Linked DNA regions of Stratiformator vulcanicus. The protein of the gene in region 1 interacts with the protein of each later gene in a pairwise test. Links are inferred from orthologs where the notes say so. Each region holds a gene or a part of one and is shown on either strand. Other genes may lie near its edges.

Region 1 (8,172 bases):
GCGTTCCGTTTTCGGCTTTTAAATAGCCGTAGGCGTAGTCGCCGCTAACGTGCAACGTCGCGCTGCGAATACCCGCTTCTTCTCCCGGTGATATTTCTTCGAGCGAGACTTTGTATTCGTTCTGCTCGCCCCATCGCTGATACATTCGCATTAACATTTCGGCGAAGTCGGCCGCATCGGTCCCGCCTTCTCCCGCCTGCACCGACATAAACGCATCGCAGGCGTCTTCCGGGTTCCGCATAATAGCGCGGATTTCGAGCGCCTCGAGATCCCGCTCGACCTTGTTGACCGTCTGAGCAAGCTCCGCTTTACTCTCGTCAGAGTCGTCCTCCTCGGTCAGTTCGATCATCACTTCGATGTCTTCAGCCGACTGCACGAGCGATTCGAGGGGCTTCAATGTTCCCTGAATTCGCTGCAGTTCCGAGACCGTCGCCTGCGCCGACTCCTGATCATCCCAGAAGTCCGCCGCGGCCATCCGCTCATTAATCTCTCTAATACGCTGCTGGAGGCTGTCGTAGTCAAAGACTGTCCCGGAGGTGGACAATCCGGCGGGTGAGATCATCACACCGCGCCGTCAATTCCGGGTCCATATGCGTTGTTCCTGGTGGAAGGTGATCATCCCAAAACAAGCCCGCAGCGCGAGAGAGGGATTCGTTGTTCGCCGACGCGAAATCGTCAAAGCGTCAGGTCGTCGGAGTCGCCATGTCATCCCCGGCCAACCCAATGCCGGTGTACCAGATTCCCAAGTCTCTCATGGCAGCGGGATCAAAGAGATTTCGGCCGTCGAAGATCGCGCAATTTTTCATCTTATGTCGAAGAAATTCCCAGTCCGGCATCCGATACTCGTTCCACTCGGTGCAAATGGCAACGGCATCGGCTCCTTCGGCCGCATCGTAGTGGTGTTCGCAGAACGCAACTTTATCGCCAAGAACGGCTTTCACGTTCTTCATCGCGACCGGATCGTGAACGCGGACCGATGCCCCCTCGCTTAGCAACCGGTCGATGAGCACGAGCGCCGGCGCCTCGCGGATGTCGTCGGTCCGCGGTTTGAATGCAAGACCCCAAACGGCGATCGTTTTTCCTGAGAGGTCACCGTCGAAATAGCGATATAGTTTCTCGCCCAGAACATGCTTTTGAACGTCGTTGACTTCATCGACCGCGGCGAGCATGCGGCAGGTCATGTCGTTGTCATCGGCGACCCGAATGAGAGCCCGGACATCCTTAGGGAAGCACGACCCGCCGTACCCGACGCCCGGAAATAAAAACTTAAATCCGATCCGTGCATCGTGTCCGATGCCGCGACGAACTTCGTTGACGTCAGCCCCCACATGTTCGCACAGGTTGGCCATCTCGTTAATAAAACTAATTTTCGTGGCGAGCATGCAGTTGGCGACGTATTTCGTCATCTCCGCACTTTCCCAGCCCATCGCCAGGAAGGGGTGTTCGTTTCGCAGAAAGGGCTTGTGGATATTCTTTAGCACCTCGGCAACTTCGGGCCGATCAACACCGACGACGATGCGATCAGGCTTCGTGAAGTCATCGATGGCAGCCCCTTCTTTAAGGAACTCCGGGTTGCTGGCGACATCGACGTTGCGCCCGGTCAGTTCTGCGAGTCGCGCTGCGGTTTTGCGATTCGTTCCGACCGGTACCGTACTCTTAATGACCACGATCGCATTCTCCGCAAGCAGCGGAGCGATGGTTTCCACAACGGCCCACAATCCGGACAGATTTGCCGAACCGTCATCCCCCTGCGGCGTGCCGACGGCGATAAAAACGCAGCGAGCCGAGGGGATCGATGCTGCGTAATCGGTTGTAAAGGTCAGCCGCTTCGCCGCATGATTCCGGGTGACTAATTCGGTCAATCCCGGTTCGTAGATCGGTATTTCGCCCGCATTCAGGCGTTCAATCTTGCCTTCGTCGATGTCGAGGCAGGTCACGTCCTGTCCGCTGTCGGCAAGGCAGGTGCCCGTGACGAGGCCGACATATCCCGTTCCGATCACCGTGATCTTCATGAGTTGTATCCGTTCGTTATGAAAGACTCGGCTTCAATAAGACGCCGAGTCCATCGCTTCAAGTTCTACGATTTCGTCAAATGGGGCGAGATCACTCATTCGCGGTGGCGACGGTGAAATGTCAGGCCTCTTCGTCGGAGTTCTCCGAATCTTCGCCGGTTTCAGGCGGCGAGGAATCGTCCGATTCAGGGGAGACTGTTTCAGGCGGCAAGTTCGCCTCGGGCGTTTCCGTTAAAGTCGGATTGTCCAATTCCTCCGCATCGTCGTCTTCTTCTTCGCCCGCAATCTCAAAGGGAATTCGGGCGAGTGATACGAGTCGGTCGCCGTCAGACAAGCGGATCACGCGAACGCCCTGCGAGTTTCGGCCGACACGGCGGACATCGGCAGCACGGATTCGTTGAATCTTGCCGGTCGCGGTGATCATCAAGATTTCGTCGTCGGGGCTTGTGGCAACGACATCCACGACTTTGCCGTTTCGATCGGTCGTCTTGATGTCACGCAGGCCTTTTCCGCCGCGCTTCTGTCGGCGATATCTCATTCCACTGCTGGTCGGAGTCGCCTCGTCACTGCCCCCGTCTGCGCCACTGTTGTCGGTTCCACCGGCGTCTGTCCCGCTGTCGTCCAAATCGTCGCTCGAAATATCGGCTGACGAATCTTCGGAATCATCGGCGTCCGAGGTTTCAGCGACGCTCGCGTTGCCGAAGGGCGTCCGTTTGCCGTAGCCGTGCTCACAGACGGTGAGCAGTTCTGATTCTGTATCGGCTCGCACCAGCCCCACGACGGCGTCGCCTTTGACGAGTCCGATTCCGCGGACGCCCCGGGTGTTGCGACCCATCGAGCGGGCGTCGTGATGTGAGAACCGGATCGCCATCCCATCGCGGGTTGCGAGGACGACGTCATCGTCTCCCCCCACGATTTTGACGTCGATCAGCTCGTCGCCATCGTCCAGCTTGATGGCGATGATTCCGCCCTTGAGCGGACGGCTGTAGGCCGACAGTGCGGTTTTCTTAACCGTCCCCGAGCGTGTCGCCATCAGCAGGAACAGGTCATCCGGAAACTCGCGAACGGGGAAGCAGGTCGCGACATGTTCGTTCTCGTCGGAAACTTCGAGAAGATTGACCAGTGCCCGCCCCTTCGCCGTCCGCGCCTGCTGTGGCAGATCGTAAACTTTCCGCCAGTAGACTTTTCCGCGGTCTGTAAAGAAGAGCAGAAAGTCGTGCGTACTCGCGATGAAGAGGTGCTCCAGCGGGTCCTCATCGTCTGATTTCGCTCCCTTGATGCCCTTCCCGCCGCGGCCCTGTGCCTGATAGGTCGACAGTGCCGTCCGCTTGACGTAGCCCCGCTGCGAGATCGTGACGACCATCGGCTCTTCGGCGATTAAGTCGCCCCGGTCAACGTCGCCGAGTTCTTCGTCTGAGATCTCCGTTCGTCGCTTATTACCGAACTTGTCCTTGATCTCCTGCATGTCCTGCCGGATGACTTCGCGGATGTTCGCTTCGTCGGACAGCAAACGCAGGTATTCGTCGATCTCTTCGAGCAGCTTATTGAATTCGCCACTAAGTTCTTCTCGCTCAAGGCTCGCGAGCGAACCGAGTTGCATCGAGACGATGGCTTCGGCCTGTTTCGAAGACAGGCTGTAGTTCTCGGCCGGTCCCTTCTCGTTGACGAAGTGCTTGAACCCGCCTTCGCCCAAGGCCCGTTCGACAAGTTCGGACGGAACCTGAATCTCCTGCAGACGTTCTTTCGCCTGCGCCCGGCTGGCCGAGTCGCGAATCGTCTGGATGACCTGATCGATATCGACCTGCGCGATCAGCAGGCCCTCGACCGTGTGCTTTCGCTTACGGGCTTCGGCCAGCAGGAATTCGGTCCGTCGGCGGATAACCGTGATCCGGTGCCGGACGAATTCCTGGAGCAACTGCTTGATCGTCAATGTCTGCGGGCGATTGCCCACCAGTGCCAGCAAAATGATGCTGACCGTGCTCTGCAGGGGCGAATACTTGAAGAGCTGATTGAGAACGATTTCCTTGTCGGCATCTCGCTTGAGCGTGACGTGCAGCCGAACCTGCCACGACGGACACGTCCGATCCGTCAGGTCGGTCACACGTGAGATGCCATCGACACGACCGTCTTTGACGATCTGCTCCAGCCGCTCGCGGATGCGATCGCGTGTTTCGAGATACGGGATCTCGGTGATCACGATGACGTCGCTGTTTCGCTCGGTCTCGAAATGCGTTCGGGCACGCAGCGTGATAGTCGAGCGACCGGTCAGATATCCCTGCCGAATCCCGGCCCGGCCGCAAATCACCCCCCCGGTCGGGAAGTCCGGAGCGGGTAAATATTCGAGCAGCCCGTCCATCGAGATGTCAGGATCTTCGAGCAGCGCGCCGACCGCATCGCAGACCTCCGCCAGATTATGTGGCGGGATACTCGTCGCCATGCCGACCGCAATGCCGGTCGAGCCATTCACCACGAGATTTGGGAATCTCGAAGGCAATACGACCGGTTCGAATGCCGAATTGTCGTAGGTCGGAATGAAATCGACCGTGTCGCGGTTCAGGTCGCGGAGCATCTCGGCTGAAGCGGCCGAGAGTCGCGCTTCCGTGTACCTCATGGCAGCCGGGGGCAAACCGGCCAGCGAGCCAAAGTTCCCCTGCTTGTCGACCAGCACTTCCCGCATGACCCAGTTCTGTGCCATTCGGACCAGAGTCGGGTAAACACCCGTTTCGCCGTGCGGGTGGTAGTTACCGCTGGTGTCGCCGGCAATTTTGGCGCACTTTTTCCGTCCGCCGGACGGTCCAAGGTTGAGGTCGTTCATCGCGACGAGAATGCGTCGCTGCGATGGCTTGAGGCCGTCACGCACGTCGGGCAGCGCCCGGCTGATGATGACGCTCATCGCGTAGGTGAGATAACTCGACCGCATCTCGTCTTCGATGTCGAGACGCTCTATGCGGTCGTCATTCGCACCGATCACTTCGCCCGGATCGCCGGGAAGGTCTCCGTCCGCCAAATTCGACTCCTAGCGTGAAAAATCTCGCGAGCGTTGCGATCCGCAGGTTTCAATGATGCGCGCGGTCGCCGCGATTGGTCAGAAACGGCAGCCCGGTGATGGCGACCGCGAAACCGCAGGTCGACGCACACGCTGCCAAAAAGTGAAATTTTGTCCTGAACACAGGGCCGCCACGGAGGACGCTGGCCAATATTGGTAAATGCCTGATGACCATCGGCCCAAGTGCCTCCACAGTATATATTTGGGCGATGGATTCCTCAAACCTACAACCGCGTCTTTCCGTGTTTTTTGACGCGGATTCGGCAATTACCTTCCGAAATGAGTCGGGATTGAGAACGGGACGGCAACTGCGAATAATCGCGTGAAACGATTCGTCCCGGCAGGCTGGCAATAAGCAGCAGTATGCAAGAATTCGAAGGCAACGACATATCGGCCGTCCGCGGTGAACGCGGCGCTGATTTGATCGACGCTACGCCCCTGCAAGACCCTGCGGGCCGGGCTCGCTCTGCCGAACTTAGTTTGCTGACGGACTTGTCCGATGCGCCGTCCGCTCCGCCCGGTTGGTCGTTGGAACGTCGGTTGGGCAGTGGCGGCTACGGTGATGTCTGGCTGGCGCGTGAGCGACGAACGGGACGGGCAGCCGCGATTAAGTTTTTGCGTGGCCGGGGGATCGAATGGGCGTCGCTATCAAGGGAGGTCGAGCGACTGGCCGCGCTGGATGCCTCGCGAAATATCGTCGATTTGATTGACGTCGGTTGGGATGTCGATCCGCCTTATTTCATCATGGAATTTCTGCCACGGGGGTCGCTCGATCGGACCCTCGAAGGTGGTCCGCTCAAAACGGCGAACGCCGTCCGGCTGATCCGCGGAGTTCTGGAAGGACTCGTTCACGCGCACGGCAGCGGGATTTTGCATTGCGATTTGAAGCCGGCGAACGTGCTGCTCGACGCCGGTGATGAACCTCGGCTGTGTGACTTCGGGCAGAGCCGGCGATCGATCGATCGCAGTCCCTCGTTCGGCACGTTGTTCTATATGGCTCCCGAGCAGGCCGCCTCCGATGCGGTGCCCGATGTCCGATGGGACGTCTACGCAGTCGGGGCTCTGCTGTATCAATTGCTGACGGGAGCACCACCGCACCGCACGGAAGAGGCTGAGGCGGAGCTGCGCGAAGCGGAGACGATCGATGAACGACTCGCGACGTATCGCCGGATCGTCACGACGGACGGAGCCGCCGATTTGTCGCTGGGGCGACATGTCGACCGCCCGCTCGCCGAGATCGTCCGCCGCTGTCTGAGTGTCGATCCCGACGCCCGATTTCCCACCGCCCAGGCCGTCCGCGATGCCTTGGACGCCCGCGACCGAGAATCGCAACGTCGACCAATGTTGGTGCTCGGCTTGGTCGGACCGATGCTGCTACTGCTTTCGATGGTGCCCTTCTTTCTGACCACAATGAAGGAGGCCGTTTCCACAGCCCGGGAAAACGCGGTCGAGCAGGCGCAAGGGCAGATCGATCTCACGGCCCGTCTCCTGTCGCGCAGTTTCGATCGTGAGTTGGATGAACGCGCTCGTGAACTTGATCGCATGGCGTCCGATTCCGAGGTAGTCGATCTGACCAAGTCAGCCGCGTCGATGGACTGGGACGAAACAGCGGCGGCCGATGTCTTGGCCGAACTGCGGAGTCTGTTGGCGCAACGAGCCAATGCGATCAAAGAACGTCGCCTCGTCGACGGTTTAGAGCCTGATCAAAGTTGGTTCCTTGTCAGTGCGGGCGAACATCGGCACGGAATCCAGCAATGGCGATATGGTCCGCAAAAGGAAAACGAAAAAACGCTCGGCAAGTCTTACGCGTTCCGAGACTACTTTCATGGTCAGGGCGTTCAATACGACCGTGAGGATGACCTTCCCGACGATCTCGGGGTGGTTCAACAAACGCATGTGTCGCTCGCCTATCGTAGTGAAGCGACTTGGAAGTACATGTTCGCCATCTCAACGCCGGTGCGAGATCCCGAAAGCGGTGATGTGATAGCCGTTCTGGCTCGAACGACGCACCTCGGCCAATTGCTCGATGAGTTCAGCCGCGAGTCCCGCGAATCGAAGACGAGCGTACTTGCGGTGGTTGATGCACGGGACGGCGAACTTCTGGATCACCAGTGGATGACTGCGGAGCATCTCGATTTGAATCGCATCAAATCCAACGATCACCCTTGGATTTTGATCGAGAAGGACGGTCGCACCGGCACCGAATTTCGCGTTCTCGTTCCCCCGAAAATCGAGCGGGGCGTCTCGGCCGCGTTTGACGAAGCGGCCCGGCGGGTTCAATCGGGTGTGCCCGATAAAAAACCGGTCCGTGAGGCGGCGTATTTTGACCCCTTTCGACGAGCTCCCTTTGGTGCGGCGCCGTACGAGGGCCGTTGGCTCGCCGCGTTCGCTCCAATTGAAGACACCGGTTGGATCGCCTTGGTGCAGCAGCGCTATGATGAGGTCGTTCGGCCGGTCGAGCAGATGCGCCGCAGCTTTGCACGTTACGGGATTGCCGCGTTAATTTGTGGAGCCGCACTGATTCTGGTTCTTTGGTATTTCGTGTCGCAGGCTCTGACCGGGCGTGTGCTGTTCTCCCGTCATGATTCAGACGCTGTCGTTTCATAACGTCGGCAGTGTCGGGATACTCTGGCCGTGGTGATCCGCCGCTGATGCGGAGAGCCGACGAAACTCCGTGCTCCCCGCGAAGGCCCAGCTCCGTTGTTCTATCTTAAGGCCGAAGGGATCGACTCTGAACAACGGGCGAGCTGGCCGCTTGAATTCGGGCAAAACCTCACGCTCGGTCGGGGTCAGCAATGTGACCTGATTGTGCCGTGGGATACCGAAATTTCTCGGACGCATGCTGTTGTTCAAGCTATTGACAACAACGGGGGAAAACTGCCGGCGGGGCCACATCTCCGTGTCCAGAAGCACGACCTCGCTCGAAACGGGATCTTCGTTGATGGCGAGTCGAGCGATAGTGCGGAACTTCGCGTCGGGCAGCGGTTCGTCATCGGAATGACGACCTTCCGAATGACCGATGAGTCGCCTGCCGCGCCGCATCCGGAAGAAAACGTCGAAGAGGTCACTTTCTCACAGGCAGAGATTCGCGCAACCGAATTTGTCGACGCTGAT
Region 2 (3,745 bases), 3.0 Mb from region 1 along the record:
TGCTTGATCGATGACGCGATACGGCACACGCAGCATCCGCTGCAATCGAAGTTCAAGATTCACCCGACCCGCATCGGTGACCTGATCATCGAGCCGGTCCCACTCATACGTGGCCCCGACGGCTAAGCCGTCCCCGACATCAGCCAGCCAGCCTCCGCTGTGAATCGTCCGCGAATCACAAGTTGGAAACCGCTCAATTTTTAAGACTTCTCCTTTGGCAGCATTAAAGTCCAATCCTGCGAAATCCTCAGACATTGATTCTGAGAACCCGCGACAGCACACAATCTGGTTAGCCGATAAACCGAAGGTCTCGATCACAAGACGACCTGCATCTTCGCGAACGTCCTTGGTCAGATCGAACTCGCCAAGGATCAGCCGACCTTGCTGCTGCAACCATTCTCCGATGGCTTCGACGAAGCCGGGCACATCAAGCCGGCCCGCCCGTTTCATCTGGAAGCCTCCGAACGGCGCATGGTAGAGGCTTTCATTCACAGCGGGATCGATGGTTTCGACGAGGTCACCGAATTCGCGTTCCGCTTTACCATCGAATCGTTCACGCTCGGCCTGAGAGCCGAACAAACGTACCGCTGACCGGGCCGAATAGAGTTCCTGCCCGAGTTCGCGCTCGATTGCCCGATAGATGGCGATCCCTCGGCGATGAAATTCGTCGAAACGCCACGACCGCACAAGGCGTTTCCCCGTGATCGGCGTCACCAATCCCACCGCTACTCTCGATGCGGAACCGATATCTCCGCGATCAATGACGACGACGTTCTCATTTCGCTGCAGCAACAACCACGCAACGAGCGAACCGGCAAGACCCTGTCCGATGATAACCGTATCGACCTTTCGCACATTCTTATCCGTCTGAATGGCAGCGATCCGGCTTTATACGTCGAGGTCGGTCACTTCTAAGGCGTGCTTCTCAATAAATTCACGCCTCGGCTCGACGGAATCACCCATTAAGACCCGGAATATCTCATCTGCCGCCGCCGCGTCTTTCATTGTGACCTGCAACAGTGTGCGCGTCTCGGGGTCCATCGATGTCGTCCACAATTCTTCGCTGTCCATTTCGCCCAAGCCTTTAAAGCGGGTCAGCCTCAGGCCTTTTTCACCCATCTTGCGGAGCGTATCAACGACCTCCCGCACCGTTTGAATCGACACGTCACCGTCCGGGTTCTCGATCACGAATCGATGAATTGGCTCTCCACCGGGCGTAAATTTCGGAAGAAAGTCAGGCAGTTTGATGCCGAAGTCCCGGCTGAGTTTCGCGATAACCTCATTTAACGTCTTAATTTCATGGAAATCGGTCACTTGCAGCGACGCATCGTCTTTCGCGTCTGGTGACTTTGATTCGGGTTCGCGGTCGACGACTTCTAATTCATCGCCGCGGGCTGCCTCCTGTTCGGCGAGAAATGCGTCGAGTTCATCGCGGGTGACGAACCAGTGTTGTTGTTTGCCGACAAATACGCGAAACCGCGGGACGTAGATTTCGTCCTTGGAAAAGTTCTGAATTAACCATTTCAGATCAACGCCGCGGCGGTCGAGCGTGTCGAACGGTTCTTCCAATTTAATCAACAGTTCAAGAATGCGGTCGAAGATTTCGCCGGAAAAGACGGTGCCGTCATCGACCACTTTCAACTGGCTCTGATCCCGCCCTAACGCGACCAATTCCCGCATCATCGCTTCGTGGGTCTGCACATAACGAGGATCCGACTTCCCGCTCTTCTTTTGAACCCGGTACAAAGGAGGCTGTGCGATATAGACGCAGCCCTGTTTGACGAGTTCTCGCATGTGCCGAAAAATAAACGTGAGCAACAGTGTGCGGATGTGCGATCCATCGACGTCGGCATCGGTCATCACGATGATCTTGCCGTAGCGGCGACTGGAGATGTCGTCACTCTCAGCCTGTGGTGGAATACCGATCGCCTTGAAGATGTTGCTAATTTCGGCATTGTCGAGAATCTTGACGAGCTGTGCCTTCTCGACGTTTAAGATTTTACCTCGCAGCGGCAGAATCGCCTGGGTGTTCGAATCACGACCGGTATCGGCACTCCCGCCCGCCGAATCCCCTTCGACGAGATAAAGCTCGGTAATCTCGAGCTCACGCGAACGGCAATCGCGAAGCTTTTCCGGTAGCCCGCCCGTCGTCAACGCCCCCTTGCGACGGACCATTTCACGGGCTTTCTTCGCCGCTTCGCGGGCTTCAGCCGCGCGGGTCACCTTGTCGATAATCGTTTTCGAAATCGACGGGTGCTCTTCGAGATAGATCGCCAACTTCTCGCCGACGATCGTATTGACGATCCCCTCGACCTCGGGGTTCAGCAATTTAATTTTGGTCTGTGCTTCAAACTTCGGATCGGGATGGCGAACCGTCACCACGGCTGCCAGGCCCTCGCGAAAGTCATCACCGTTCGGGGTGACGTCCTTAAACGCATTGTGCCGCTTGCCGTAGGCGTTGATCGTCCGCGTGACCGCGGTTCGAAAACCCGATAAGTGGAAGCCGCCGTCCGAGTTGTAAACGCCGTTCCCGTAGCAACGCACGGTGTCGCTGAAGGCATTCGAATACTGCATGGCGACGGAGACTTCAACGTCGTGCTCTTCGGAGCGACCCTCCATCGTAATGACATCCGGAAAGAGCGGCGTCTCCGTTCGATTTAAGAATTTGACGAATTGAATCAAACCGTCTTCGTAATAAAACTCGTCGGACTGCTCCGTCCGCTCGTCAGTCAACTTCGTTCGGAAACCCGGATTAAGAAACGCCGCATCCTGCAGCCGGCGACTCAGTGTCTCATAGGAAAATGTCGAATCGCCGAAAATCTTAGGATCAGGCTTAAAGCGAATTTTGGTGCCGGTCTGGTCGGTCCGCCCCAGCTTCTTCAGTGGTACCGATAAAATCCCCTCCGCGAATTCCATCGTCCAAACGTGACCTTCACGGCGAACTTCGACCTCCAACCACTCACTACAGGCATTTACGGCGGTAATGCCGACGCCGTGCAGCCCTCCCGTACCGGTCTTATAGCCGGAGGAGCGATCGAATTTTCCGCCGGCGTGAATCTCGGTGAACACGACTTCGAGCGCACTGCGGTCATCCATGCCGGGCATTGGGCCGGTGGGAATGCCGCGTCCGTCGTCGGTCATTTCGACGCTGCCATCCGCCTCAATCTTAACGGTTGCGGTTGAGGCATGGTTGTTTACGAATTCATCGATCGAGTTATCGATGACTTCGTAAATCAGATGGTGCAAGCCGACCGCATCGGTCCCGCCAATATACATGGCGGGCCGCAGGCGGATGCCCTCAATGCCCTTAAGCGCCCGCATATTCTCATGGTCGTAATCGCTCTGCGGGGCGGTCGCATCGGACACGTCGTTTTCTTCACTCACTCCGGACTCTCCTCGAAATCGGACAGCGCGGCGCCGGCGCTGCAAATCTTTGATGTTGGCCTGCGCGGTTTACGAATCGTCTCTCAGATCTCCGCGTAACCGAAACTTCAAGCCCTTAATTTTTAAATGCTCATACTTGTCGTTGAGTGCTTCTAAAATCGGATCGCGATGGTAAGCCGATAGCTCCCCCATCAAGGCCGAACTCGATACCGCGACATTCAAGATTCCACGATGCACATTAATCACACGGCTGTGCGAAGCGATTCGTTCGCCGGCCGTCTCGCGCCAGGCGGTTGATAGCTCAGCAGTCGCATTCGGTTTGGCGATTCCCTTCGCCTGAATCAGGTGCGAAAGGGCTTCG

The links. The genes of interacting proteins can lie anywhere in the genome.
Region 2: the proteins of gyrA (region 1) and Pan189_RS00020 interact in binary tests that used the Escherichia coli proteins (3 or more experiments, as listed by UniProt). The link is inferred for Stratiformator vulcanicus from one-to-one orthologs.

Annotation. Positions count from the first base shown.
Region 1 is NZ_CP036268.1:3,014,033-3,022,204, reverse strand. The notes cover bases 1,934-5,418. They hold gyrA (DNA gyrase subunit A), read right to left. Parts: upstream 5,020-5,418; coding sequence 2,134-5,019; downstream 1,934-2,133. Other genes in these bases: Pan189_RS11800 (UDP-glucose dehydrogenase family protein), read right to left, coding at 1,934-2,012. In the rest of the region: more of Pan189_RS11800, read right to left, coding at 684-1,933; Pan189_RS11790 (serine/threonine protein kinase), read left to right, coding at 5,422-7,665; Pan189_RS11785 (adenylate/guanylate cyclase domain-containing protein), read left to right, coding at 7,759-8,172. UniProt on the Escherichia coli protein: A type II topoisomerase that negatively supercoils closed circular double-stranded (ds) DNA in an ATP-dependent manner to maintain chromosomes in an underwound state.
Region 2 is NZ_CP036268.1:2,800-6,544, reverse strand. The notes cover bases 637-3,745. They hold Pan189_RS00020 (DNA gyrase subunit B), read right to left. Parts: upstream 3,385-3,745; coding sequence 889-3,384; downstream 637-888. Other genes in these bases: Pan189_RS00015 (DciA family protein), read right to left, coding at 3,454-3,745; Pan189_RS00025 (NAD(P)/FAD-dependent oxidoreductase), read right to left, coding at 637-855. Outside these bases: more of Pan189_RS00025, read right to left, coding at 1-636. UniProt on the Escherichia coli protein: DNA gyrase negatively supercoils closed circular double-stranded DNA in an ATP-dependent manner to maintain chromosomes in an underwound state.